DNA from 2 places in the Lysobacter korlensis genome. Region 2 is predicted to be linked to the other one. Evidence: riboswitches for the same ligand, from Rfam matches in the RefSeq annotation. Region 2 holds a riboswitch; the other holds the start of a gene.

The links. A riboswitch is a leader RNA that binds a small molecule or an ion and turns the genes downstream of it on or off. The one in region 2 is predicted to bind glycine.
Positions count from the first base shown of each region.
Region 1: it holds a riboswitch for glycine, as region 2 does, so the genes downstream of both, gcvP (aminomethyl-transferring glycine dehydrogenase) here and gcvT (glycine cleavage system aminomethyltransferase GcvT) in region 2, are expected to answer to the same signal.

Region 1 is NZ_JBHLTG010000001.1:1,335,885-1,350,210, forward strand. It holds gene ACFFGH_RS06095 (beta strand repeat-containing protein) at 1-2,612, shown strand, start outside; gene gcvP (aminomethyl-transferring glycine dehydrogenase) at 2,770-5,673, opposite strand; glycine riboswitch at 5,712-5,836, opposite strand; gene ACFFGH_RS06105 (multidrug effflux MFS transporter) at 6,318-7,568, shown strand; gene ACFFGH_RS06110 (M2 family metallopeptidase) at 7,717-9,762, opposite strand; gene ACFFGH_RS06115 (hypothetical protein) at 9,857-10,354, opposite strand; gene minE (cell division topological specificity factor MinE) at 10,463-10,723, opposite strand; gene minD (septum site-determining protein MinD) at 10,727-11,536, opposite strand; gene minC (septum site-determining protein MinC) at 11,589-12,374, opposite strand; gene ACFFGH_RS06135 (GNAT family N-acetyltransferase) at 12,371-12,982, opposite strand; gene ACFFGH_RS06140 (histidine kinase) at 13,123-14,319, shown strand; gene ACFFGH_RS06145 (response regulator) at 14,319-14,326, shown strand, end outside.
Region 2 is NZ_JBHLTG010000012.1:44,571-58,896, reverse strand. It holds gene ACFFGH_RS30955 (MFS transporter) at 1-1,100, opposite strand, end outside; gene ACFFGH_RS30950 (hypothetical protein) at 1,230-1,445, opposite strand; gene ACFFGH_RS30945 (DUF4180 domain-containing protein) at 1,583-1,942, opposite strand; gene ACFFGH_RS30940 (antitoxin) at 2,128-2,310, shown strand; gene ACFFGH_RS30935 (alpha/beta hydrolase family protein) at 2,421-3,065, opposite strand; gene ACFFGH_RS30930 (hypothetical protein) at 3,115-3,267, shown strand; glycine riboswitch at 3,333-3,419, shown strand; glycine riboswitch at 3,421-3,517, shown strand; gene gcvT (glycine cleavage system aminomethyltransferase GcvT) at 3,554-4,675, shown strand; gene gcvH (glycine cleavage system protein GcvH) at 4,672-5,046, shown strand; gene gcvP (aminomethyl-transferring glycine dehydrogenase) at 5,043-8,057, shown strand; gene ACFFGH_RS30910 (CPBP family intramembrane glutamic endopeptidase) at 8,144-8,953, opposite strand; gene ACFFGH_RS30905 (ABC transporter family substrate-binding protein) at 9,208-11,007, shown strand; gene ACFFGH_RS30900 (ABC transporter permease) at 11,111-12,640, shown strand; gene ACFFGH_RS30895 (ABC transporter permease) at 12,640-13,710, shown strand; gene ACFFGH_RS30890 (PH domain-containing protein) at 13,716-14,324, opposite strand.

The sequences.
Region 1 (14,326 bases), on a different contig from region 2:
TCCGTTTCGACGTCGCCAGCGGCATGCTCGTCAACGCAGTACCGGTCACCACCGGCGCAGGGAATATCGTCGTTGATGGCGCGACCGTGGTCGCAGGGGCGACGACGTTCACGGCCACCGGCGGCAGCGCTACCTTCAACGGCACGATCGACGGGCAGGCGGCGAACCAGGGCGACCTCGTCATCAACGCGACGGGCACCACGTTCAACGGCAACGTCGGCTCGACGAACGCGCTGTCGACGCTGACCGTCAACGGCGCAAGCATGCTCAACGCCAACAGTGTGGCCGCTAGCAACGGCCTCGACCTCGACGACCTGACGGTCGGCGCGGGCGTTGCCGGTAATGCCACGCTCACCACCGATGGTGCGCTGACGGTTGGCAACATCACGGCGAACCACACCGGCACGCTGGTCGGTAATGGCGGCTCGGTCGACATTACGTCCTTCGTCGGTCCGAATGCATCGCTTTCGCTGACCTCGAGCCTGGGCTCGCTCGCACTCGGCTCGGCCAACGCCGGCGGCAGCGTTTCGCTCGCCGCGACGGGCGGCGACCTCAACGTCGCCACCACGATCGACGCAGGCGGCAACATCACGGCCGATTCGGTCGGCACGGTGCGCGCGAATGCACTGCGCTCGAGCGGCGGCACCGTCTCGGTCACCGCGCTCGGCACGGTGGGTGGCGCGACGCCCGGCAGCCGCATGGACATCTCGTCCGCCGGCAATGTGAGGGTCGACGCTTCGGGCGCAGCGCTGCTGGGCACCGTAGCGGCAACGGGTGCGGGCGCCGACATCATTGCCGCCGCCAACGGGCTCGACATCGCAGCGGCCAACGCCACCGGCGTGCTTTCGCTCACCGGCGATGCGGGCGGTATCACGCTCGGCACCGCATCCAGCAATTCAACGACCGTCAACACCAGCGGCGCGCTCAACGTCACCGGCCCGCTCACCACGAACCTGCTGACCGGTACCGCCGGTGGCGGCGCGGTGCTCGGCGGCGCGAACCAGATCGGGCAGCTTGGGGCGTTCACCACGTCGAGGCTCACCCTCCGCAACGCACGCGCGCTGACGGTCTCGGGTGTGGTCAACGCCGGCACCGGCGACGCATCGATCGCCGTGACGGGCGGCAATCTCGAGATCGGTGCGGCCGGCCAAGTGCGCGGAGCCGGTGTCGACCTGTCGACCGATGCGAACTTCATCAACGCCTCGGGCTCGGATGCGGTCGTCGCATCCAATCGTTGGGTGATCTACTCGCAGGCTCCGGCCGGCAACGTGTTCGACAACCTCAACAGCAACAATACGGCGATCTGGAACGCGACGCGCGCCACGCTCGCTCCGGCGGCAGTCAACGCCAACCGCTACGTGTTCGCGTTCCAGCCGCGGCTGACGCTGACCACCGGCAACGTGAGCAAGGTCTACGGCACCGACCTGACGTCCAACCCGGGCGTTGCGTTCACGATCAGCGGCTACCAGCCGGGCGTTGCCGGCGCGTTCCTCGCCGACACCCAGGCGTCGGTATTCAACGGCACGCCGCGCGTGACCTCCGACGGCTTCGCGCCGCGTGCGTCGGTCAACGGTGGGCCATACGGCATCACGGTCGATCCGAACTCGCTCGCGACCAACAGCGGCTATGCGGTCGACGTGTCGAACGCGGGCAGGGTGACGGTCACGCCGCTCGGCATCACCGGCACCGTCAACGTCGACAACAAAACGTACGACGGCAGCACGGCGGGAATGGGCGCGGTGGTGTTGAACGGCGTTCTTTCGGGCGACGCAGTTGGCACGGGCGGCACGACCTTCACCTTCGCCGACAAGAACGCAGGCACCGGCAAAACCGTCAACATCAGCGGTACGAGCCTCACGGGTGCCGACGCTGGCAACTACACGCTGACGCTGCCGGCGACTGCGGTGGCGGACATCCTGCGCCGTGCACTCGTGGCGGGCTTCGTGGTCGATAACAAGACCTACGACGGCACCACCACCGCGACCGGGGCCGTCACTCTGAACGGCGCGGTTGCCGGAGATGCGGTGGGGACCACGGGCACCGCCTTCGCGTTCCTCGATCCGAACGCCGGCACGGGCAAGGCCGTTAACGCGAGTGGCACGACATTGACCGGTGCGGATGCCGGCAACTACACCTTGACGCTTCCCGGCAGCGTCGTCGCCGACATCCTGCAGCGCGCGATCACGGTCACCGCCGATCCGAAGATGAAGCAGGTCGGCAATCCCGACCCGGCACTGACGTACACGATCACCAACGGATCGATCGTGACGGGTGACTCGCTCAGCGGCTCGCTGACCCGTCAGCCGGGCGAGTCTGCGGGTTCGTATGCGATCCAGCAGGGCACGCTGAACGCGTCGTCGAACTACCGCCTCACGTTCGTCGGCTCGACGCTGACGATCACGGAAGAAGCGGTGCTGCCCGAGCCGCCGCCGGTGGGTGTCATCGCGACGAACTCGTTCGCGAGCGAAACGACGGACCTGCTCGATCGCATCGACGACCGCACGCCCGGCGCGATGTTGCAGGCCGCTGCGCTCGAAGTGATCGACGAGCGCGACGACTGCGAAAGCGCGGACGGCCAGCGCACGGCCTGCCCGAGCTCGCAGCCCCGGTAAAACCAGCGCACGGCGGTAACACGTCGTAACGAAAAGGCCCCGCAATGCGGGGCCTTTTCGTGTCCGGCGTTAACGCGGGCCGGCCGCTGGTTTGTTTCGCATCGCAACCGACGTCGGCCTCGACCGGTCACCCGGCCAGGCCGACGCGGCGCGCGACTTACATCACATTCGGCTCGCTGAACGCCTCGATCTCTTCGAACTCGCTGATCGGCACGCAGCTGCAGAACACGTTCTTGTCGCCGTAGACATTGTCGACGCGCGCGACCGGCGGCCAGTACTTCTGCTGCCGCAGCGAAGCTAGCGGGAAGACGGCCAACTCACGCGAATAGCCGTGCGTCCATTCCGCCGCCATCACCGCATTCGCGGTGTGCGGTGCGTGCTTGAGCGGGTTGTCCTCGCGATCCATACGGCCTTCCTCGACCGCGCGGATCTCGTCGCGGATCTGGATCATCGCGTCGATGAACCGATCCAGCTCGTGCAGCGCCTCGCTCTCGGTTGGCTCGACCATCAGCGTGCCCGCGACCGGGAAGCTCAGCGTCGGTGCGTGGAAGCCAAAGTCGATCAGGCGCTTGGCCACGTCCTCGGCGCTGATGCCCGTCGCGTCCTTGATCGGGCGCAAGTCGAGGATGCACTCGTGCGCGACAAGGTCGTTGCGACCGGTGTAGAGCGTCTCGTAATGCGGCGCGAGGCGCTTGGCGACGTAGTTCGCGTTGAGCAGCGCAACCTGGGTCGCGCGGCGCAGCCCTTCGGCGCCCATCATCGTGACGTACATCCAGCTGATCGGCAGGATCGAGGCGGAACCGAACGTCGCCGCCGACACCATGCCGACCGGGGCATCGCTACCGAACGCACGCGGCAGGAACGGTGCAAGGTGCTCCTTGACCGCGCACGGGCCGACGCCCGGGCCGCCGCCGCCGTGCGGGATGCAGAACGTCTTGTGCAGGTTGAGGTGCGATACGTCCGAGCCCCACTTGCCGGGCTTGGCGACGCCGACAAGTGCATTCATGTTCGCGCCGTCGGTGTACACCTGGCCGCCGTGCTTGTGCACGATCTCGCAGATCGCAACGATGTCCTCCTCGAACACGCCATGCGTGGACGGGTAGGTGATCATCAGCGCGGCAAGGCGGTCGCTGTACTTCTCGGCCTTCGCGCGCATGTCCTCGACGTCGACATTGCCGTTCGCGTCGCACTTGGTCACCACGACCTGCATGCCGCACATCTGCGCCGAGGCGGGGTTCGTGCCATGCGCGGACTCGGGGATCAGGCAGACGTCACGATGGCTCTCGCCGCGCGAGGCGTGGTATGCCTGGATCGCGAGCAGGCCCGCGAACTCGCCCTGCGCGCCGGAGTTCGGCTGCAGGCTGACCGCGTCGTAGCCGGTGCATTCGACCAGCATCGCTTCGAGTTCGGTGATCAGCTGGTGGTAGCCCTCGCTCTGGTCGGTCGGCGCGAACGGATGGATGTTCGCGAACTCCGGCCACGTGACCGGGATCATCTCGGCCGTCGCGTTGAGCTTCATCGTGCAGCTGCCGAGCGGGATCATCGTGCGGTCGAGCGCGAGGTCCTTGTCCGACAGCGAGCGCATGTAGCGCAGCAGTTCGTGTTCGCTGTGGTGCGTGTTGAACACCGGGTGTTGCAGGAACTTGCTGGTGCGCAGCAGGCCAGACGGCAGGGAGTCGGCGGCGCTGGAATCGAGCGCATCGACATCCGTGATGTGCGCCCCGAACAGCGCGGCGATGTCCACCACGTCCTGTCGCGTCGTCGTCTCGTCGAGGCTGATGCCGAGGCTGCGGCCGTCGATCTCGCGCAGGTTGATACCGGCTTCCCGTGCCTTCGCATGGATTGCGGCGGCGTCGACATCGACCACGTGCAGCGTGTCGAAGAAGTCCGGGCCCACGGTCACGCGGGCCTGGCGCAGCGCGGCAGCGAGGATCGCGGCCAGGCGGTGCGTGCGGCGTGCGATGCGGGTCAGGCCTTCGGCACCGTGGTACACCGCGTACATGCTGGCCATGACGGCGAGCAGGACCTGCGCGGTGCAGATGTTCGACGTGGCCTTCTCGCGGCGGATGTGCTGCTCGCGCGTCTGCAGCGTGAGGCGATAGGCCGGCTTGCCCTCGGCGTCGATCGACACGCCGATCAGGCGCCCCGGCATCGAGCGCTTGTACGCATCGCGGCAGGCAAGGAACGCCGCATGCGGGCCGCCGAAACCGAACGGCACGCCGAAGCGCTGACTATTGCCGACTACGATGTCCGCACCCCATTCACCGGGCGCCGCGATCAGCGTCAATGCGAGCAGGTCGGTCGCGACCGCGACCAGGCCGCCGCGTGCGTGCACGGCTTCGGCGAGTGCCGCGTAATCGTGGATCTGGCCGAACGTGTTCGGGTACTGCAGCAGCACGCCGAAGCAGTCGACATTCGTCACTTCGCTCTCGTCGCCGACATGCAGCTCGATCTCGACGCCGGCCGCGCGCGTGCGCAGCACTTCCAGCGTCTGCGGGTGGACGCCGCTGGAGACGAAGAACACGTTCGACTTCGACTTGCACATGCGCTTGGCAAGCGTCATCGCCTCGGCCGCCGCGGTGCCCTCGTCGAGCAGCGAAGCGTTCGAGATCTCCATGCCCGTCAGGTCGGCGCACATGGTCTGGAAGTTGATCAGCGCTTCCATGCGGCCCTGCGAGATCTCGGCCTGGTACGGCGTGTAGGCCGTGTACCACGCCGGGTTCTCGAGGATGTTGCGCAGGATGACCTTCGGCGTATGCGTGCCGTAATAGCCCTGGCCGATGTAGCTGCGGAACACGCGGTTGCGCTTGGCGAGCGTGCGGATCTTGGCGAGCGCTTCTTCTTCGGTGATCGGCTCGGGCAGCGCGAGCGGCGTGGCCGACTTGATCGAGCCCGGTACGATCGCATCGGTCAACGCGTCGAGCGACTCGTAACCGACCACGCGCAGCATGTGCGCGATCTCGGCATCGTTCGGTCCGATATGGCGCTCGATGAATGCGCCGTGGTGTTCGAGTGCGCGCAGCGAAGTGCCGGCGGGGATCGGGGTGGAACTCTGGTTCATGACGGAGGCGTCCGAAGGCTGCGTGCATGCCACACGCGGGGCGCCCCTCTGTCCTTTTGCCTGAGAGTTTGGAAGCGGCCCCGGCTGGCTGCCGGGGCAGCGGGGGAGGGCGCTTCTTGCCCCTTCGGCGCCGGATTGAACCGGTCTCTCCAGAGTTGTGTACGCGGCGGTCGTGGGGCCTGAGCGATTGCGGGCGTTTGCGCCTTCGGCAGCGGGACCGTGCCCGCTTCTCCCACCGCGTGCTGCTGGCGGGATTATAGACGTGCCGGCCGCGTGAAGGCCCGGCCCGCTTGCGGCTTTACTGCCCGCGGGCGCGGTCGGCCGGTTGGGGTTAAGTCTGGCCGCGGCCTGCAACCGCGGGTACTGCGCACTACGCACTGCGCCCATATGGCACGACCGTAAGTCGCCTCCGTCGCGCCTCGGGCGCGAAAGGCCGCAAGGTGCAGGCGGAACACGCGCACTGTGGATCGCGCCCGCCCAGCGCCGCAAACGCGGGCGTACCCGCCCGCGCGAGCCTGCGGGCGAGGCCGCAGCGAACGGACGAGGCGGGCGATTGGCGGCCGATGGAACGCAACGCCCCGGTGGAATAACGAAGGCGCCGCCCCTGAGTCGTTAAGCTAGCCCGCCGTCCCGCGCCCATGATGATGCCCCGTTCCACCCCGGCCCTCCCGGTCCGCCGGCTCGCGTTGCTGCTCGGTGGGCTGGCGATGTTCGGCCCGTTCTCGATCGACACGATCTTCCCCGCGTTCCCGCAGATCGGTGCCCAGCTCGGGGCCGACAAGGTGGCGATGCAGCAGACGATCAGCGTGTACCTGATCGCCTACGCGCTGATGAGCATCGTGCACGGCCCGCTGTCGGACGCGATCGGCCGGCGCCGCGTGATCCTCGGCGGCCTCGCCGTGTTCACGCTCGCGTCGGTCGGCTGCGCGCTTGCGACCGATCTGCCCACGCTGCTCGCGTTCCGCGCGCTGCAGGGCCTGTCTTCGGGGGTCGGGCTGATCGTGGGCCGCGCGGTGATTCGCGACGTGCTCAACGGTGACGACGCGCAGCGGCTGATGAGCCAGGTGTCGATGATCTTCGGCATCGCCCCGGCGATCGCGCCGATCATCGGCGGCTGGATCCTCGGCTGGAGCCGCTGGCCGGCGATCTTCTGGTTTCTGGTCGCGTTCGGGCTGGCGCTGCTGATCGCCACGGCCCGCTGGCTGCCGGAGACGCACCTGCCCGAGCAGCGGCGGTCGCTGCGTCCGGTCGGGCTGATCCGTGACTACGCCGGCATCTTCCGCAACGCCCGCTTCCAGCGGCTCGCGGCGGCAAGCGCGTTCAACTTCAGCGCGCTGTTTCTCTACATCGCGTCCGCGCCCGCGTTCGTGCTCGACATCCTGAGGCTGGACGAGCGGCAGTTCGCCTGGTTCTTCGTGCCCACGATTGGCGGCATGGTGCTCGGCGCCTTCATGTCCGGCCGGGCCGCGGGGCGCATTTCCGGCGAGCGCCTCGTCGCGATCGGCTTCGCCTGCAGCGCCGTCGCGATGATGTTCAACCTCGGCTACAACCTGCTGGTCGACGTGCCCAGCGTGCCGATCGCGGTGCTGCCGATGAGCCTCAACGCATTCGGCATCGCGCTCGTGTTTCCGATCATCACGCTGTCGATCCTCGACATGTACCCGCAGCAGCGCGGCGCGGCCTCGTCGCTGCAGGCATTCACCAGTCTGGTTCTCAATGCCGTCGTTGCGGGTCTGCTGTCGCCTTGGCTCAGCAGCGATCCGCTCGCTCTCGCGGCCGGCGCGGCGGCGTTCATGGCGGTCGGCTGGTGCTTCTGGCGCTGGGAGCGGCAGGTGCGGCGGCGGTCGATCGATTCTTCGGGCGAGCAGCCTGCGATGCCGAGCGAGATCGTCTAGGCCCATGGGTCTGCAGCCGGCGGCGGAATGGAGCAAGCCGCGCCCGCCTCGGCTGGTTGGCCCATCGGACGCGACGAAGCGCGCGACCGCTTCGCCAAAAGGAAAGGCCGGCATTCGCCGGCCTTTCGGTGCCACCAGTGGCTGAGGCTCAGCCCGCGATCGGCGGTGTCGCCGGCTTGGCAGGTGCGGCCGGCGCTGCCGGGCCCGTTGCCGGTGCCACCGGGCTGGCTGCCGGAGCCGGCGTCGCGTTCGCCTGCCAGCCGCAGGTGCGGCCCTCGTTCTGCTGCTTCAGCCAGGTCTGCAGCGGTGCGAAATACTCGAGCACGGCGGAGGCATCCATCTTCTCGCCACCGGTCAGCTCCTTGAGCGTCTGCTGCCACGGCTGGCTCGCGCCCTTGCTCAGCATCGCCTGGAACTTCTGGCCGGCTTCCTTGTTGCCGTAGAAGCTGCATTCGTACAACGGGCCCTTGAAGCCCGACGCGTCGCACAGCGCCTTGTAGAACTGGAACTGCAGCACGTGCGAGAGGAAATAACGCGTGTACGGCGTGTTGCCCGGCACGTGGTACTTCGCGCCCGCATCGAAGAACTGCTCGCCGCGTGCCTCGACCGGGGCGACGCCCTGGTACTTCGCCTTCAGATCCCACCAGGCCTTGTTGTACTCGCCGGGCTTGATCGAACCATCGAACACACCCCAGCGCCAGCGATCGATCATCAGGCCGAACGGCATGAACGAGACCTTCGCCAGCGCCATACGCATCTGCGCGTTGATCAGCGCTTCGTTGGTCTGCTGCTGCTCGCCCACGAGGCCGATCGACTGCAGGTACTGCGGCGTCATCGCGAGCACGATGGTGTCGCCGATCGCTTCGTGGAAGCCGTCATGCGCGCCCTGCTGGAAGATCGGCGGCAGCTTGTTGTATGCGAGGTAGTAATAGACGTGGCCGAGCTCGTGGTAGATCGTCGTGAAATCTTCCTCGTTCGGCTTGATGCACATCTTCGTGCGCACGTCGCCTTCCATGTTCATGTCCCACGCGCTGGCGTGGCAGACCACGTCGCGGTCGCGCGGCTTGATGAACTGGGTGTTCTTCCAGTAGCTCTCCGGCAGCTTCGGCATGCCTAGCGAGACATAGAAGTCCTGCGCGCGCTCGGTCATCTGCTTCGCGTTCGCGAGGCGCGCTTCCTGCTCGGCTTCGACCAGCATCGCCGGCGTTGCGGGCACCTGCGACTGCGCGATTCGGCCCGCATACGCCTGCTGGTACTGCGATTCCAGCGCGGTGCTGATGTCCAGGCTGCCGGCGCCCGGGTACGGCGCGAGGATGTCCCAGATGTTGCCCCAGTCCTGCTGCCACATGTTGCCGAGCAGGTGCGCCGGCAGCATGCCGCCGGCGGCCGCGCCCTTGTCAGCGCCGTACTCGGACTGCAGCCGCGTGCGGGTGTAGCAGTGCAGCTGCTCGTACAGCGGCTTGACCTGGGTCCACAGGCGGTCGGTCTCGGCTGCGATCTCGGCCGGGCTCATGTCGTAGCCCGAACGCCACATCTCGCCGGCGTCGGCGAAGCCCAGGTTCTGCGCGCCGTCGTTCACGAGCTCGACGAAGCGCGTGTAGTCCTTGCGCATCGGCGGCGAGATCGTGTGCCAGCCGCGCCATGCGGCCAGCTGCTCGTTGTAGTCGCGGTTGTTGCGCAGCACTTCCTCGAGGTCGCCCAGCTGGCGGCAGCTGCGCGCCGCGCCTTCGCCGGTGCAGAACTCACCCGACCCGTACATGCCTTCCATGCGCGTTGCGATCTGGGTGAGCTCGGTGAGCTTGGCCGGATCCTTCGGCGGCGGCATCGAGGTCGAGAGCTTGAGCAGCCGGATCGCGCGCGCGGTCTCCGGCGACATCTGCTGGCCTTCGAACTTCTTCGCCTGTTCGATCCAGCTCTTGAGCTGGCCGAGGTAGCGCTCGTTCGCCTTCGCCGACAGCAGCTGGCTGTCGTCGCTGATGTAGGTCGACGACAACCACTGCGCCGCCGTCAGCTCCGGATACAGCGCCTTGTATTCGGCGTTGACCCGCGCGATGAACTCGTCGGCGGTCTCGCCTTCGCGCGCTGCCGGTGGCGCGCCGGGGCGCGAATCGTCCGGGCTGGGCTGCCGCGTGCAGGCCGACAGGCCGAGCAGGGCAGTAATGCTGAGCGCGAGAAGCGCGCGTGCTGGGGTCATGATCGAGGTCTCCGGAGTCTTCAGGCGCGAGCGCACCCGCGCCCGAAGGCTAGAGGCCCCAGCAGGACCGTGCAAGTTGCCCGGCGTGACCGGGTCAGGCGGCCGCTGCGGGCAGGGGCGGCAGGATCGGCACGCGCGTCGTCGCGTCGGCCAGGCCGTGGCGTTGCAGCCACTCCCACGAGGTCTCGGCGTCGCGTTCGAAATACGCCCGCGCCGAGCCCAGCCGGAAGCTGTAGCCCCAGGCATCCATGTCCGCAAGCGCGCGATCGCGGCCTACGCCGCGCAGCTCGCCGGCCAGCAGGATCTGCAGCACGCAGACGGCGTCTTCCTCCTCGATCGAGTCGGTCGCGTCGGTATGCACCGCGGCGCGGCGCGCAGGTGGCAGCACGATCAGGTGACAGGCCTCGTGCAGCAGCGAGTGCACGGGCGTGTCCCGCCTGGCGTAGACATCCGAAGCGATGATCCCCGCCTCGGCGTCGCCCCAGTAACTACCGGGGATCGGCTCGCCATCGGCAACCAGGTGCAGGCGCAGGCCATAGCGGGCGAGCAGCGTGGCTGCGTCGTCGAAGTCGATGTCGGCCAGGGTCAGCATCGGGAGCGTCGGGTAGATCGGCGCAGCGGTCACGCATGGCGCAGCGCCACTCGGTTTGCCACAGGGCGGCGGCGACCGCCAAGGCGGCCGCCGGCACCGTTGCAGCGGTCAGGCCTGCGCGGGTTGCTCGGGCAGGGCCACCGAGATGTCGAGCACCTTGTTGTCGCCTTCGCCTATCAGGTCGACCTTGACCGACTCCGCATCGACATTGACGTACTTGCGGATGACCTCGAGCAGCTCGCGCTGCAGCATCGGCAGGTAGTCCGGGCCGCCGCGGCCGGCACGCTCATGGGCGACGATGATGCGCAGCCGGTCCTTCGCAAGCGAGGCCGTCTGCTTCTTCGCCGTCAGGAAATCGAACATCCCCATCGGTTAACCTCCGAAGAGCTTGCTGAAGAAGCCCTTCTTTTCCGCCATCGTGAAGCGCATCGGGCGCGTGTCGCCGAGCAGGCGGGCCACCGCGTCGTCATACGCCTGCGCCGCATCGGACTGCGACTCGAGAATCACCGGCTCGCCCTTGTTCGAGGCGTTGAGCACGTCCGGCGATTCGGGAATCACGCCGATCGTCTTCAGGCCGAGGATTTCCTCGACATCGCCGATGCTGAGCATCTCGCCGGTTTCGACGCGCTTGGGGCTGTAGCGGGTGAGCAGCAGGAACTCCTTTATGCGGTCGCCGTTCTCGGCGCGCCGCGTCTTGCTTGCCAGCAGGCCGAGGATGCGGTCGGAGTCGCGTACCGAGGAGACTTCCGGATTGACCACGACCACCGCCTGGTCAGCGAAGTACATCGCGAGAAACGCGCCTTTCTCGATGCCGGCCGGCGAGTCGCAGACGATGTAGTCGAAACCATCCTGCGCGAGGTCGTCGAGCACCTTCTGCACGCCTTCCTTCGTCAGTGCGTCCTTATCGCGCGTCTGCGACGCCGCGAGCACGTAGAGGTTGTCGAAGCGCTTGTCCTTGATCAGGGCCTGGCGCAGGGACGCTTCACCGTTGACGACGTTGACGAAGTCGTACACGACGCGACGCTCGCAGCCCATGATCAGGTCGAGGTTGCGCAGGCCGACGTCGAAGTCGATCACCGCCACCTTGTGGCCGCGCCGTGCGAGCCCGCAGGCGAGGCTCGCGCTGGTGGTGGTCTTGCCCACGCCGCCCTTGCCGGACGTGACTACGATGATCTCGGCCAAAGTTCGTTTCTCCTGTTCTGATCTTGGGGGATGGATCGCGCGGCCGGGACGGTCAGTCCAGCGCCGCGATCCTCAATTGTTCGTCTTCGAGCCAGACCTGGACCGGCTTGCCGATCAGGTCCTTCGGGATGTCCTCGAGCACCTTGTAGTGCCCGGCGACCGCCACGAGCTCGGCGTGGAACTCGCGGCAGAAGATACGCGCCTGCGTGTTGCCCTGCGCGCCGGCGAGTGCACGACCGCGCAGCGCACCGTAGATGTGCACCGAGCCGTCGGCGATGACCTCGGCGCCCGCACCGACGGTGGTCAGCACGGTCAGGTCCCGGTGGTCGGCGTAGATCTGCTGGCCGGAGCGGACCGGCGCAACCTGCATCAGGCCGGGCTGGGGCTGGGCCGCGGCCGGTGCAGGCGCCGCGCGCGGCGGCTCGGGTGGTGGCGGCTCGCGCCGCGGGGGCAGGGCGGTTGCTGCCGCTGCAGGCGCGGGCGTGCCGTCGACGCGTTCGTACTGGGCGCGGAACTTCGCGAGCAGCGGCAGGCCGAGCTGGATCGACAGCTGCTCGATCTCGCTCGTGCCGTACGCAAGCGCGACCGGCAGTACCCCGGCGGCACGCAGGCCGTCGATCAGGCTGCGCGCGGTCGCCGCATCAGGCGCATGGGCCAGGCCGCCGAAATCCAGCACGACGGCAGCACGGTCGAACAGGTTGGGCGCGCGCTGCACGCGACTGCGCATCTCGTCGACCAGGCGTGCGACGTCGAGCGTGCGTATGCGCAGGTTCGCGATGCCGACCTGGCCGATCTTGAGTTCACCGGCCGGCTCGAAATCCATGCCGACCACGTTCACAGGCCGGTCCCCGTCTGCATCGGTACGAATGCCGCTGCGTCCAGCGCAACGCGCGGCTGGCGGACCCACGGCAGCTTCGGCAGTGCGTCGCCGTAGGTTTCGTTGATCCAAGGGTAGCTTTCGAGGTCCTTCATCAGCATCGCTGCGCGCAGCCGGGCGTCGGGCATCACGTTCTGGCCGACCTCGTGGAATCCGAACGCGCCATGGAACAGCAGCACCGGGTCGTTGCCACCGTCGAGGAAGACCTCGCAGGCCATCTGCGCGTAGCGCAGCTCGGCGTAGCTCTGGGCGTCGGCGTAAAAAGCGCGCCCGACGCCGCCACCACGCCGCCGGCTGGCAACGACGATGCGGTCGATATAGAAGAAATTGGAGTAGCGCTCGCGGAACCAGCGGAAATTGCTGCTGTCGTGCTCGGACCGATGGCCGATGCCGATCAGGAACCCGGCCAGCGTGCCGTCGCGCTCGGCGACGCGGAAATACTCGGCGCAGTCGTAGAACGCGCGAAGCCGCGTGGAGTCCAGCGGCAGGATGGCGGGTCCGGCGGCGTTGTTGAGTGCGAGTACGGAATCCAGCTCGTGCTCGCGCACGTCGCGGACGACAATCGACATTCCATGCTCCCTGGTTCGTCGGCCGGAGACGGCCGCGGCCGGCGGTGATTATCGCATGGGGTCCCAAGCGCGGCGACCGCGACCGCAGGCATGACTTTCGGACGGCTCCGTGCGCCCGGCCGCGCCAGTACGATGCGTGCATGCTGGCCCGCCTGAACCATATCCAACTGTTGCGTTACTCCGGCCTGTTCACCTGGGCCGTCGTCGGCGTGCCGCTGCTTTACCTGTGGATGCTGCCGCTGGCCGCAGGCGTGGACGAGGTCCCGCTCGGTCTGCGTCCGCGGCCGTGGCAGGGGTGGGTGGCCTATGCGGCGTTCGGTATCAGCTACGCCTGGCTGACGCGCGGCCTCGATGTCCGCCGGCGCACGGTCGGTGATTACGTGCTGCTGCTGGTGCTGACCGGTGCCGCGATTTCGGTGAGCTACTACGCCGAGAGCGGGCTGGGCAGCGTGCTGCTGATGGTCGCGGCCTGCCTGCTGCCGTGGCTGCTGCCGCTGCCGCTCGGGATCGCGTGGCTGGCACTGAGCCAGCTGGCGGTGGTGCCGGTGTTCGTTCGCGGCTTCGACTTCACGCTGCTCGAGGCGATGATGCAGTCGGTGCTGTACGCCGGCTTCTCGCTGTTCGTGTTCGTGACCAGCCTGGTCGCACGCCAGCAGGCGCAGGCCCGCGACGAGCAGCGGCGCTTGAATGCGGAGCTGCGCGCCACCCGCGCGCTGCTCGGCGAGAGCGTGCGCGTCAACGAGCGCACGCGCATCTCACGCGAGCTGCACGACCTGCTCGGGCATCACCTGACGGCGCTGAGCCTGAATCTCGAAGTGGCCGGGCATCTCGCAGAGGGACGGGTGAAGGACCACGTGCACCAGGCCCATACCCTCGCGCGGCTGCTACTCACCGACGTGCGCGAAGCCGTCAGCCAGCTGCGCGAAGGCGGATCGATCGACCTCGCCGCCGCACTGCGGCCGCTCGCCGAGAATGTGCCGGCGCTCGACATCCACATGGATATCCAGGCGCCGCTGATGCTCGACGACCCCGAGCGCGCCCACGTCCTGCTGCGCTGCACGCAGGAAATCATCACCAACACGGTGCGGCACGCAGGCGCGCGCAACCTGTGGATCCGCGCCGAGCGCATCCGCGACTGCGTGCGCGTGACGGCGCGCGATGACGGACGCGGCGCCGAGCAGCTCACGGCAGGCAACGGCCTGCGTGGCATGCGTGAGCGGCTCGCCCAGTACGGCGGTGACCTCACGATCGATACCCGGCCGGACGCGGGATTCAGCCTGACGCTGACCCTGCCTGTCTCGGCCTCCACCGCAGCTTGCGAAGGAGTGACCGTATGATGTCCGC
Region 2 (14,326 bases):
AACGCCGCCGGATACGAGAACGCGTCGAGAAGCGCTCCCGCCGCGAGAGGGCCGAGGATGGTGCCGGCGTCCGAGAACGCGGAGTAGATCGCCAGCGGCCGCGCATTCCGCGGTCCCGCCGCGTCGCCGACGGATGCCGCAGAGGCAGGCCCGAGGAACGCCGCGGCGGCACCGTAGACGCACAGCAGTCCGATCAGCAACGGCAGCGACGAGACGAACGGGATCGCGAGCATCACGCCGCCGGTCACCGTGAACGCGACCACCAGCGCGGGTCGGCGTCCCACCGTGTCGATGAACCGCCCGGCCGGGGCGAGCGCCAGCGTCTGCGCCACCGCCGCGATCGCGAACGCGACGCCCGTCCACGCCGGCGACTCGTGCAGCAGCTCGACGACGAGCACCGGGATCAGCGCGCTGCGCACCCCCATCGACCCCCAGCCCTGCGCGAAGTTCGCGAGGCAGGCGGCACGGAAGCGGACATCCCGGAGCACCGTCGGCAGGGGCACGCGCGCCGGTGCGTCGCCGGCATCGGCCCCGCGGCTGGTGCGCAGCATCAGCAGCCCGATCAGTCCCGCGATGGTGAGCGTCGCGGCGTAGAAGAAGAACGGCGCCCGGAGCGAGATCACGGCGAGCAGCCCGCCGACCGCCGGGCCCGCCATCCCGCCGATCAGGAAGCCGCCGTGGTAGAAGCTCATCGCACGACCGCGCATCGACGGAGCGGTTGCAGCGAACAGCAGCGACATCGCCGACACGGAGAAGAGCGCCGATCCGATCCCGCCCGCTCCGCGCAGAAGCAGTACCTCGACATAGCTCTGCGCGAGGCCCACGAGCGCGCTCGACACCGCGACGAGGCCGATGCCGACGGACAGCATCGTGCGCTCGCCGACGCGGTCGATCAGCCACCCGGTGAACGGGGTCATCGCGAGCCGCATCAGCGCGAAGGCGGACACCACGGCGCCGACCTCGAGGTACCCGACGCCGAACTGCCGCACGAACACCGGAAGCACGGGGATCACGACACCGAAGCCCAGCATCACGAAGAACGCGACCGCGCCGAGCACGAGCACGTCGCGGGGCAGTCGTTCGCGCGGTGTCAGTTCCATCGGCCGCCGATTGCGCTGGGAGGGCGGACGGAGACGCACGAGGCCAGCGTACGCACCGCCGGTGCGGGACGGATCCGCGCTCCTTATGGGCGCCGGCCCGCTCGGCGTGCCGGACGGGATTGCTCGGCTCTACAGGCCGCCCATCGACCTGAGTTGCGGTCCCTGTCCGGCGGCAGGGAATCCCACGCCTCCTTCGTCGTCAGCGTCGTCGTCGGCACCTCGCTCGGCCTCGCTGCGCGTGTCAGCCTCGGCAGTGCCGTCCGAGTCGCCCTCGAGTCCGTCGACCATGCCGTTCGTCGGGTCGAAACCCTCGGCGGCGCCCTCGCCCTGATTCGATCTGTCCATGAGATGACGGTCGCACTCGAGGCACCATCACCGCTGGACGGTGGCTCTGAGATCCATGAACGTCGGTCCAGGAACGTCGGCCGCGGACTGCGTCCGGGACCGCGATCGACGGCTCACCCGGCTCAGCGCGACGGTGTTCAGCGAGCGAGACGCTCCGCCAGGGCGGCCTCGTCCGTCACGAACCAGACGTGCTGGCTGCGGTTGGACTCCCAGACGTAGTCGCGGAACGCTCCGCTCGCCGCTTCGAAAACGGACACGTCGCCGACCACGACGAGGCGCAGTCGGTAGTTCACCAGCTTCTGGGTGATCTCCCCGGCCTTCCGCGTGCTGAGATCGAAGAAGCCGGGGTCGAGCCGAGACACCGGGATCGCGATGGTGCTGATCCCCTCGGACCATGCGTTGCCGATGAGGTCGGAGGCGTCGTCCGATGTGGAGACGAGCGGGCCGTCGGGGTCGAGGTGCAGCACGCGGATGTCGCCGTGGTCGTCGATGCGCATGCACACGAACCTAGGGTCTCCGTCGGCGGCTCGGGCGACTGTTACGCCGTGGCGTGGACTCGGCCTGTGCGCGCGCTCCGAACTCGATCAGCGTCGACCGGGTGCCGGTCCTGGGTGAGGCGGCGGCGAACGAGACTGAGGCGGCGGCCGCGCCTGCGGCACCGCGTCAGTGACAGGAGAACACCATGGACCTCGGAGGCCTCGGAGACAAGGCGAACGACTTCGCGAAGAGCGAGAAGGGCGAACAGATGAGCGACGACGCGCTCGAGAAGGGCGGCGACGCGGCGGACAGGGCAAGCGGCGGCAAGTACGGCGACAAGATCGACAGCGCGGAGGACGCTGCCGACAAGAAGGTCGGCGGCGCATAGGCGGGTCCCGCTTCGTGCCGGATGAACGCGCTCGTGTCGGATGAACGCGTAATCGCGCGATCATCCGGCACACCCGCAGTCATCGCCGCGTCCCGGCGTGGACCGCACGGTCAGCCGGCCAGGACCTCGTCGACGAACTGCCGCACTGCCGACGTCACGATGTCGTTGACGTCGACGCCGGAGCGGGCCGCGACGCGGAGGCCGTGATCGGCCTTCGGCACCTCGACCACCCGGATGCTGGTTTCGCCCTCCGTCTCCCGGCGCACCTGCGCCGCGGATCCGAACGTGTCGTGCTCGCCCTGCACCACGAGCACCGGCACGTCAGGGGTCAGCAGCTCCTCCAGCCGTGACTTCTCCGGCTTCCCCGGAGGATGCAGCGGGAAGCCCAGGCACACGACCGCCGCGGCCCCCAGTGCGCCCGCGGTCCGGCAGCCGACCCGCGCACCGGCGCTGCGGCCACCGACGAACAGCGGCACGCCGTTCGCGAGCTCGAGCACCGTCGGGGCCGACTCCAGCCATCCGATGTCCAGCATCGGCGGCCGGACCGCGACCTTCCTGCCGGCGAGCCGCCATGGCTGCTCGTGGCGGACGACGGTGATGCCTTCGGCCGGCAGCGCCTTCGCCACGGCGAGAAGGTCGCGGGAGTCGATTCCGCCTCCGGCGCCGTGGCCCAGCCACAGGACGGCACGGGGCTCGTCGGCGGCGGACACGGTGATCCGTGCCGGCCCGAGCGAGGTCTCGAGAAGGCGCTCCACCCCTCGACCGTACCCGCGCGGCAGACGCTCGCGAGGTAGCGTGAAGGCCATGCAGCCGATGTTCCCCATCCCCGCGCCGCCCGGCACGCCACCGTGGGTAGGCGGGCTGTTCGTCCTCGCCGCGGTCGCCACAGTGGTCGTGCTGATCCTTCAGGCGGTGCGGTACTTCCGCAGCAACCGCGACGACGACGACTCGCACTGAGCACCGGAGCCGCTGCGCGCCCGGACGGTTGGTAGGCTCATGACCACAACCGAACACCGGGCCGCGAACGCGATGCGGGAGAGCCCCACCAGGGGCACCGAAGGAGCAAGCCTCCCCGCCAATCTCTCAGGTATCTGTACCGCACCGCACTGGCCACTCTGAAAAGCGAATCGAGCTTCGCTCGATTCCGCCCACGGTGAAAGCGACGGCGACCCCGACGCGAAGCTCTCAGGCAGATGACAGAGGGGGAGTTCCACCCGCAGCCCTCGCGCGCCAGGAGAACTCAGTGACGATAGGCCTCTCTCCGCTCCACCAGCTCCATGCCGATGCCGGAGCGAGCTTCACCGACTTCGCCGGCTGGCAGATGCCGGTCAGGTACAGCTCGGATCTGGCCGAGCATCACGCCGTCCGCACCGCGGCGGGCCTCTTCGACCTGTCGCACATGGGCGAGATCGTGGTGGTCGGACCCGAGGCGGCGGCCGCCCTCGACTACGCACTCAGCGCCGACCTGTCAGCGATCGTGGCCGGCCAGGCCAAGTACTCGCTGCTGCTCGATGAGCAGGGCGGCATTCTCGACGACTTGGTCGTGTACCGCACCGGCAGCGATCGCTACCTTGTGGTCGCGAACGCCTCGAACCGGGAGCTCGTCGCCGAGGAGCTGCGCAACCGGTGCTCACCGTTCACCTGCGATGTGTTCGACGAGAGCGACGACATCGCGCTGATCGCGCTGCAGGGGCCGAAGTCGCGGGAGATTCTCGAGAACCTGGAGCAGCCACTCGAGACACCGCTGGGCGAGCTCCGCTACTACCGAAGCGCGCCGGCCCGCTTCGACGGGCACGAGGTTCTGGTCGCCCGCACCGGCTACACCGGCGAGGACGGCTTCGAGCTGTTTCTCGCCCCGGATGCCGCGGCGCAGCTGTGGACTGCGATCCGCGAGGTCGGTGCCGGCAGCGGCCTGCTCCCCGCCGGGCTCGCGAGCCGCGACACCCTCCGTCTGGAGGCCGGCATGCCCCTCTATGGCCACGAGCTGAGCAGCGATGTGCAGCCGGTGCAGGCTGGACTCGCCCGCGCCGTCGCCCTGACCAAGCAGACGGAGTTCATCGGACGAGCAGCCGTCGAGCGGGGACCGGACGACGGCGCACCGGTGCTCGTGGGCCTCACCGCGGAGGGTCGCCGGGCGCCTCGCGCCGGGTACCCGGTGCTCGACGGTGACGGCGACGGCGCCGGCCTGATCGGCACCGTGACCTCCGGTGCACTCTCCCCGACGCTCGGCCATCCGATCGCCATGGCCTACGTCGCCCCCGAATTCGCAGGTGAGGGAACCAGACTCGCCGTCGATGTGCGCGGCACGCGCATCCCAGCCACGGTCGCCGCGCGTCCGTTCTACTCCCGAAAGGCAGCATCATGAACGCCCCCACCGGACTGCTGTTCACCGCCGAGCACGAGTGGGTCGACGTGGAAGGCGACACCGCGACGGTCGGCGTCACCTCCTACGCCGCGGACCAGCTCGGTGACGTCGTCTACGTCGACCTGCCGTCCGCAGGGGACGCGCTCACCGCGGGAGCGGTCATCGGCGAGATCGAGTCGACGAAGTCGGTCGGGGAGCTGTTCGCCCCGGTCAGCGGTGAGGTGCTCGAGCGCAACGACGACGTGCTGTCGAAGCCGGAGCTCGTCAACAGCGACCCCTACGGCGTCGGCTGGCTGCTGAAGGTGCGCTTCTCCGAGCTGCCGCAGCTGCTCAGCGCCGACGAGTACGAGAAGCTGGTCGGCGAGCAGTGAGCACCCCCTTCACGGACCGGCACATCGGAACGGATTCCGTTGCCCAGCTGCAGATGCTCTCGGTGCTCGGCTACGACACGGTCGAGGATCTGGTGCACGCCGCCGTCCCGGAGTCGATCCGCGCCCTGCCCGTCGCGGAGAGCTCGATCCCGAAGGCCGCAACCGAGCGGGAGGCGCTCGCCGAGCTGCGTGCGATCGCCCGTCACAACAAGGTCCGCCGCTCGATGATCGGACTGGGCTATTACGGAACCCTGACGCCGTCGGTGATTCAGCGCAACGTGCTCGAGAACCCGAGCTGGTACACGGCGTACACGCCCTACCAGCCGGAGATCTCGCAGGGCCGGCTGGAAGCGCTGATCAACTTCCAGACGATGGTGTCCGATCTCACCGGGATGGCGACGGCGAACGCATCGATGCTCGACGAGGCGACCGCCGTGGTCGAGGGGATGCTGCTCGCCCGCCGGGCTTCGAAGTCGCCGTCGAACGTGTTCCTGGTCGACGCGGATGCCTTCCCCCAGACGAAGGCCGTGCTCACGACCCGCGCGGAGGCGGTGGGCATCGACCTGGTGGAGGTCGACTTCACCACCCCTGAGCCCGGTTCGGGCACGCTCCCTGAGCCTGTCGAGGGGACCACCTCCGAAGACGGCGCGGTCCCGGTACCGATCGACGGGTCGACCGGCTCAGCGGCCGAGGCGTCCCTCCCAGAGGCGTTCGGGGTCTTCGTGCAGTACCCCGGCGCGTCCGGCCGGGTCTGGAACCCCACCGCCGTGATCGACGCCGTGCACGATGCCGGCGGTCTCGCGATCGTCGCAGCCGACCTGCTCGCGCTGACGATGGTCGCCTCGCCGGGAGACCTGGGCGCGGACGTCGCCGTCGGCACCAGCCAGCGCTTCGGCGTGCCCATGGGCTTCGGCGGACCGCACGCCGGCTACATGGCCGTCCGCGCCGGCCTCGAGCGGCAGCTCCCGGGCCGGCTGGTCGGCGTGTCGAAGGATGCCGACGGACACCCCGCCTACCGGCTGAGCCTGCAGGCACGGGAGCAGCACATCCGCCGGGAGAAGGCCACCAGCAACATCTGCACGGCGCAGGTGCTGCTCGCCATTCTCGCGTCGATGTACGCGGTGTACCACGGGCCCGGCGGGCTCACCAGGATCGCGTGGAACGTAGCCCGGAAGACCCGCGCATTCGCCGACCGGCTGAAGCGGGCCGGGTTCGAGATCGTGCACGACTCCTACTTCGACACCCTGACGGTGCGTACTCCGGGCCGCGCGGCCGAGATCGTCGCCGCCGCGCTGGAACGCGACCTGCTGCTGCACCTCGTCGACGACGACACGGTCTCGCTCAGCTTCGACGAGGCGACGGCGGAGACGGGAGTGATCGGCGGGCGCAGTGGCACGTCTCACCTCGAGCTGGATGACGCCCTCGCGGCGTCGTTCGGCATGGGCGGAGGCTGGGCGGAGTACTCATCGACCGGGGTGCCCGAGGATCTCCGCCGCACGACCGACTTCCTCACGCACCCGGTCTTCAACACGCACCGCACCGAGACGGCCATGATGCGGTACCTCAAGTACCTCGCCGACAAGGACTACGCGCTCGACCGCGGGATGATCCCGCTCGGCTCGTGCACGATGAAGCTCAACTCGGCCACGGAGATGGCGGCGGTGACCTGGCCGGAGTTCGCGGAGATCCACCCGTTCGCGCCGACCGAGGACGTCACGGGCTACATGGTGCTCATCTCGCACCTCGAGACCTGGCTGGCCGAGCTCACCGGGTACGACACCGTCTCGCTGCAGCCCAACGCGGGGAGTCAGGGCGAGCTCGCGGGTCTCCTCGCGATCCGCGGCTACCACCTCGCGAACGGCGACGACCAGCGGAACATCTGCCTCATCCCGCAGAGTGCGCACGGCACCAACGCCGCAAGCGCCGTGCTCGCCGGGATGCGCGTCGTGGTGGTCAGGACGGACGAGTACGGCAACGTCGACCTCGACGACCTGCACGCCAGGATCGACGAGCACGCCGGCGAGCTGGCTGCGCTCATGGTCACCTACCCATCGACCCACGGCGTGTACGAGCACGAGATCCGGGCGGTCACGGATGCGGTGCACGAGGCGGGCGGGCAGGTGTACGTCGACGGCGCGAACCTGAACGCGCTGCTCGGGTACGCCCGGTTCGGCGAGTTCGGGGGCGACGTATCGCACCTGAACCTGCACAAGACCTTCTGCATCCCGCACGGCGGCGGCGGCCCCGGCGTCGGGCCGGTCGCTGCGAAGGCGCACCTCGCGCCCTTCCTCCCCGGGCATCCGCAGTCGCAGAGCCCGGTGCACCCGGCGTTCGATCTGCTCACCGGGAACGCCGGCTCCCTGGTGCACGGCGGCGGGCCGGTCAGCGCCGCGCCGTACGGCAGCCCCAGCATCCTGCCCATCAGCTGGGCGTACGTGCGGATGATGGGTGCCGACGGACTGATGCGCGCCACCGGGGCTGCGGTGCTCGCCGCGAATTACGTCGCTGCCCGGCTGCGGGACTCATTCCCGGTGCTCTACGCAGGCGACAACGGCCTCGTCGCGCACGAGTGCATCCTCGACGTCCGGCCGCTCACCCAGGCCACCGGCGTGACGGTGGAGGATGTCGCGAAGCGGCTCATCGACTACGGGTTCCACGCGCCGACCATGTCGTTCCCCGTCGCCGGCACCCTCATGGTGGAGCCGACCGAGAGTGAGGACCTCCCCGAGCTCGAACGGTTCATCGAGGCGATGATCGCGATCAAGGCCGAAGCGGATGCCGTGGCCGACGGGCGCTGGTCCGCGGCGGACAATCCGCTGCGGCACGCCCCGCACACGGCCGAGGCCGTCATCGCGGGGGAGTGGGACCACGGCTACACCCGCGAAGAGGCGGTCTACCCGGTCCGGTCGCTGGTGCGTGCCAAGTACTGGCCGCCGGTCCGCCGCATCGACCAGGCCTTCGGCGACCGCAACCTGGTGTGCGCCTGCCCGCCGGTGGAGGCCTTCGCGTAGGAGTGCCCCGTCCATGAGTGGGTCGGACGGACCGACGACGTGCTGCACTTCGGGGCGGACGCTTCGACAGGCGCAGCGACCGTCGACTACCCAGACGGCGTCGGGGTCGATGTGGGAAGCACTGGCGGGGCGAAGAGGTCGGGCAGGAGTGCCACCGCGAACGGGTACCCGACGAAGACGACCGCGTCGATCAGCGTGTGCGCGACGATGAGCGGGAGCAGACGCCCGTATCTGGAGTAGAGCCAACCGAAGAGCACGCCCATCGCGACGTTCCCGAAGAAGGCCGGCACCCCCTGGTACAGGTGGTACGCCCCGCGCAGCACCGCCGCGCTCAGGATGATGGTCCAGGTTCCCCAGCGCAGGTCCCGCAGCCGCGCGAAGAGGTAGCCGACGACGATGACCTCCTCCGTCACACCGGCGCGGAGCGCGGACAGCAGCAGCACCGGGATGGTCCACCAGTGCTCGTCGAGCCCCGTGGCGACGACCGTCGGCGCGAGGCCCAGCGCGCGCCCGGTCAGATACAGCGCCAGGCCCGGGATACCGATGACGAGCACCAGCACGACGCCCCACAGCACATCGCGCCCCACCCGGCGGCCATCGAGCCCGAGCCGGCCGAGGTGCGGACGCGTGGCCCGCCACAGCAGGTAGCAGACGAGAGCGACCGGGACCAGATCGAAGAGGATCCCGAGGAACTGGTAGATGAGGTCGAACACCGGCCGCGGGCTCTGCGACGGGTTCAGGGTGGCCGTCTGCTGGGAGAGCGGACGGTCGAGGGTCAGCCGGTTGGCGATCGCCACCAGCGCGTATACCGCCGACGCACCGAACGACAACCCGAGCACGATGGCGATCTCCGCCGCGATCCGACGGCGACCGGCGACGGACTCGGAGGCAGACACGGTTCCGATGCTACGCGGGGCGAACTGGCGAGCGATTCCCGAGAGGAGCGCCGTTTGGCGCAATGCACAGCGCAGAGCCAGGGTCCGGGCGCAAGATTGTTGCATAGGCGCTAAAAACAGACCGATTCCAGTTACCGGTTAGTAACGTTTCGCGCGCGGGTTTTGCCCCCGGCCACCGGGTATTTAGGCTTCCCCTATACAGCGGGACAGCGCTTACAGCATGCTGTTCCCGCTCATCTTGCACAGGAGGAACATTGAAGATCAGACGACTCGGGGCAGCTGTTGCCGCGATCGGCGCTGGTGCCATCGTCCTGTCCGGCTGCTCTGCCCCCGAGGCGGAAGACAGCGGACTCGACGAAGGCACGAGCGTCAGTGCTGCGTGGAACCAGGCGTTCTACGCGTACAACGGCAACACCTCGTACGGCAACGCCACGGCGAACGCCAACATCATCTACCTGACCAACCCGGGCTTCAACTACTACAACAACGTGCCCGAGCTGGTCACCAATGACTCGTTCGGCACGTACGAGCTGGTGAGCGAAGACCCGCTGCAGGTGTCCTACACCATCGCGGACGGCGTTGAGTGGTCGGACGGTGTGCCGATCGACGCGGCGGACCTCCTGCTGTCGTGGGCGGCGAACTCCAACGCGTTCAACGACCCGGACTTCGACCCGTCGGAGTTCCAGGACCCGGAGACCGGTGCCATCACCGAGGACTTCCCTGAGGACCAGGTCTATTTCGACGGCGGCGGATCGGGTCTCGACCTCGTCGACGAGGTTCCCGAGATCAGCGACGACGGCAAGACCGTCACGCTGACCTACTCGAAGCCCTACGTCGACTGGGAGACCGCGTTCGACATCGACCTGCCGGCGCACGTCGTCGCGGGTGAGGCGCTCGGCATCGACGACCCGACCGAGGCGAAGGAGCGTCTGATCTCCGCGATCCAGAACAACGACGCCGCGGACCTCGCCCCGATCGCGAACACGTGGAACACCGCGTTCAACTTCACCGAGATGCCGGAGAACGAGGCGCTCGTCGTCTCGAGTGGTCCGTACACCATCGAGGAGTTCGTGGCCGATCAGTACATCACCCTCCGTGCCAACGAGAACTACACGGGCGACCTGCAGCCGAACATCGAGGAGCTGACGATCCGGTTCATCGGTGACCCGCTCGCCGCGGTCACGGCGCTGGAGAACGGTGAGGTCGACGTCATCTCGCCCCAGTCGACGACGGACGTCGTCGAGGCCCTGGAGGCTGTGGACGGTGTCGAGATCATCAAGGGACTCGAGGGCACCTACGAGCACGTCGACCTGCAGTTCGACCAGTCCAAGAGCGGTCACTTCGACGACCAGCGGATCCGCGAGGCGTTCCTGAAGACCGTTCCGCGTCAGCAGATCGTCGAGACGCTGATCGAGCCGATCATCGGTGACGAGGCCATCGTCCGGAACTCGCAGCTGTTCGTGCCTGGCGCTGAGGGCTACGACGAGGCTGTTGCCGCGAACGGCTCCGACGCCTACGCCGAGGTCGACATCGAGGGCGCCCAGGCGCTCCTCGCCGAGGCAGGGGTCGAGAACCCCGAGGTCTGCATCCTGTTCGACAGCGAGAACCCGCGCCGCGTGAACGAGTTCGCCATCATCCAGGAGTCCGCCAACCAGGCCGGCTTCAACGTGACGGACTGCTCGGACGCCGGCTGGGGCGGTCTGCTCGGCACGCCGGGCGCCTACGACGCCTCGCTGTTCGGGTGGCAGTCGACGGGCCTTGCGGTGACCGAGCCGCGGGCGAACTACGTGCCGGGCGGCATCAACAACCTCAACTACTACGAGAACGAAGACGTCACTGCGCTGTTCGACGAGCTGGAGACGACGTTCGATGAGGCGGAGCAGCGTCGGATTCTCACGGAGATCGACGCGCACCTGTGGGCTGACGCCTACGGTGTGACGATCTTCCAGTTCCCGTCGGTGACTGGTGTGAAGGACACGATCACGGGCGTCGACCCGTCGATCCTCGCGCCGACCATCTTCTGGAACGCATGGGATTGGGAGCTCGCCGAGTAATCAGAGCGATCTGAGAACCTCGTAACCCACTGGACGCTGGGACGGCGAAAGCCGTCCCAGCGTCCAGACCCTGTGACAACAGAAAAGGGAACCGCCTCTTCCCATGGCAACCTTCGTCATCCGGCGTCTGATCGCCTCATTCTTCGTCCTCCTCGCGGCGACATACATCATGTATGTCCTGACGGCGCTGTCAGGCGACCCGCTCGAGGACCTCCGCGCCAGCACCGCACCGAACGCGGCACAGCTCATCGAGCGGCGCATCGACCTGCTGCACCTCGACGTCCCTCCGTATCTGCGCTACTTCATCTGGCTCGGCGGCGTCAGCAAGTGCGTGATCGGCCAGTGCGATCTCGGGTACAACGTGCAGGGGCAGCCGGTGATCGCGCTCCTCGAGAACGCACTCGGCCAAACGCTGCAGCTCGTCACAACCGCCGCCATCCTCGCCATCATCATCGGCGTGATCGTCGGCATCGTCACCGCGCTGCGTCAGTACAGCGGCTTCGACTACGGCGTGACGTTCATCGCCTTCCTCTTCTTCTCGCTGCCGATCTTCTGGGTCGCGGTCCTGCTCAAGCAGTACATCGCCATCGGCTTCAACGACTTCCTGCGGAATCCCGACATACCGCCGATCGTGATCGTGATCGCGGCGATCCTCTCCGGCGTGGTCTGGGCCGCAGTCGCGGGCGGCAACTGGCGACGGCGAGGCATCGTCTTCGGCGTCGCAACGGCGGTCACCGCCGGAATCCTCTTCTACATGAGCGCCACCGATTGGTTCCTCACCCCTGGCCTCGGCATCGTGCTGATCACGCTCACCGGAATCGCGGCCGCCGTCGGGATCACGGCGGTCTCGACCGGGCTGAAGAACCGCAGGTCGCTGTACGCGTCGCTGACGGTGGTCGCGCTCGGTGTGGCGCTCTACTACCCGCTGCAGTTCATCTTCGGCCGGATGACGATGCCGCTGTTCCTCGGCCTGGCCGTGGTGACCATCCTGGTCGGCGGTGTCATCGGCTGGTTCTGGGGCGGCAACGACCGCTGGCAGGTGGCGCGCACCGCGGCGCTCGTCGCGGTGATCATGGGCGGACTGATCGCCATCGACGAGTACATGTCGTACTGGGAGGCGTACTCCAACTCCAGCCGCGTGCGTGGGCGCCCCATCGCGACGATCGGTTCGGTGACCCCGAACCTCGGCGGCAACTTCTGGGTGCAGGGCGTCGACTCCTTCACCCACCTGCTTCTGCCCACGATCGCCCTCATCCTGGTCTCCGTGGCCAGCTACACCCGGTACACGCGGTCGAGCATGCTCGAGGTGATGAACCAGGACTACATCCGCACCGCACGCGCGAAGGGCCTCACCGAGCGCACCGTCATCGTCCGTCACGCCTTCCGGAACGCCCTCATCCCGATCGCGACGATCGTCGCGTTCGACGTCGGCGCGATCGTCGGCGGCGCCGTCATCACGGAGCGCGTGTTCGCGTGGACCGGTATGGGGGCCCTCTTCATCAACGGTCTGGACCGTGTCGACCCGAACCCCGTGATGGCGTTCTTCCTGGTGACCGGTGCCCTGGCGATCATCTTCAACCTCATCGCGGATCTCGTCTACGCCGCCCTCGACCCCCGAATCAGGCTCTCGTAATGACCAACCTCAACATCCCGGTCCAGGATCCCGGCCACCACGAGCCCGGAGTCACCGATGAAGAGTCGAACCTCGAGCTCAAAGAGGTCGCCGGCCTCAGCCAGGGCCAGATCGTCCGCAAGCGCTTCTTCCGGCACAAAGGCGCCCTCATCTCGATGGTGGTGCTCGCGGGCATCATCCTGCTCTCGGTGACGAGCGTCGGTGTGACGCTCGGCGACTTGCGGATCACCGGCTGGTGGCCATACCACTGGTCCGAGCTGAATCCCATCGTCGACCGCACGAGCCCGAGCGGCACGCACCCGTTCGGCCAGGACGAGGTCGGTCGTGACATCTTCGCCGTCGTCATGCGCGGCACCCAGCAGTCGCTGATGGTGATGGTGATCGTGGGAGTGCTCGGCACCACCATCGGGACGGTGCTCGGAGCGATCGCCGGGTATTACCGCAAGGGCGTGGACTCGGTGATCATGCGGTTCACCGACATCATCATCACCATCCCGGTCATCGTCATCGGGGCGGTGCTCGGCCGGGCGGTCGGCAACCTCGGCGCGGTCGCGCTCGGCATCGTCCTCGGACTGTTCGCGTGGACGGGCCTCGCACGACTCGTCCGCGCGGAGTTCCTGTCGCTTCGTGAACGGGAGTTCGTCGACGCCGCGCGGGTGGCCGGTGCCCGGGACCGCCGGATCATCTTCCGCCACATTCTGCCGAACGCCGTCGGCGTCATCATCGTCAACGCGACGCTCCTGATGGCGGCAGCCATCCTGCTGGAGACAGCGCTCAGCTTCCTCGGGTTCGGCGTGCAATCGCCCGACACGTCGCTCGGCAAGATCATCACCGACAACCAGTCCGCATTCGGCACCCGTCCGTGGCTGTTCTGGTGGCCGGGCCTGTTCATCATCGCCATCGCCCTGTGCGTCAACTTCATCGGCGACGGGCTCCGCGATGCGTTCGACCCCCGCCAGAAGCGGATGCCCACCGAGCGTGCCCTCGCCAAGGGAGACAAGGGGCGCCGCACGCAGGCGGAGATCGTGACGCGCGGCACCGACGCGGACACCGGAACCAGCCGTCCGTGAGTGTCCTACAGCAGCAGGCCGCTGATGGCCGCGGCGGTCAGCACCGCGAGCAGCGCCGCCGTGCCGTAGTGCCACTGCACGCGGACGGGATGCGGGGGAGCGGCGTCCAGGGCGCCCTCGTCGCGGAGCAGCTCCCAGTGCAGCCGGATCACGTGTGCGGCGGCGCCGGACGCGCTCGTCAGCGAATCGCCCGGCCGGATCGAGCCGCCGGCGGCGCGCGCCGACTCGGCGACGCGGCGGGCGTCGTGCTCAGTCATGCTCGGGACGGTGTACCGGCTTGGCGCCGGCGCCGCCCAGACGTCGATCTTGCCGTCGGCCGTGTACAGCGTGAGCGAGAACCTGGTGTCGATGCGCTGGATCGCGTTCCAGGGGACGAAGTGGGTGCGCAGCACGTTCCGCACCGTGACGGCGTGCTCCTCGACCCGCAGCTCCGGCGCCCAGAACAGCGCCCAGACGACCGCGATCAGCAGCAGCGGCAGCGCCCCGTAGCGCAGCAGGCCGTCCACGTCGCCGGTGAGAAGAAAGCCGCCGAGTGCCGCGATGGCGACCGCGGACACCACCACCGTGAGCACCCGGCCGAACGACGGCTGGAAGCGAGCGGGACGAAACACCATGG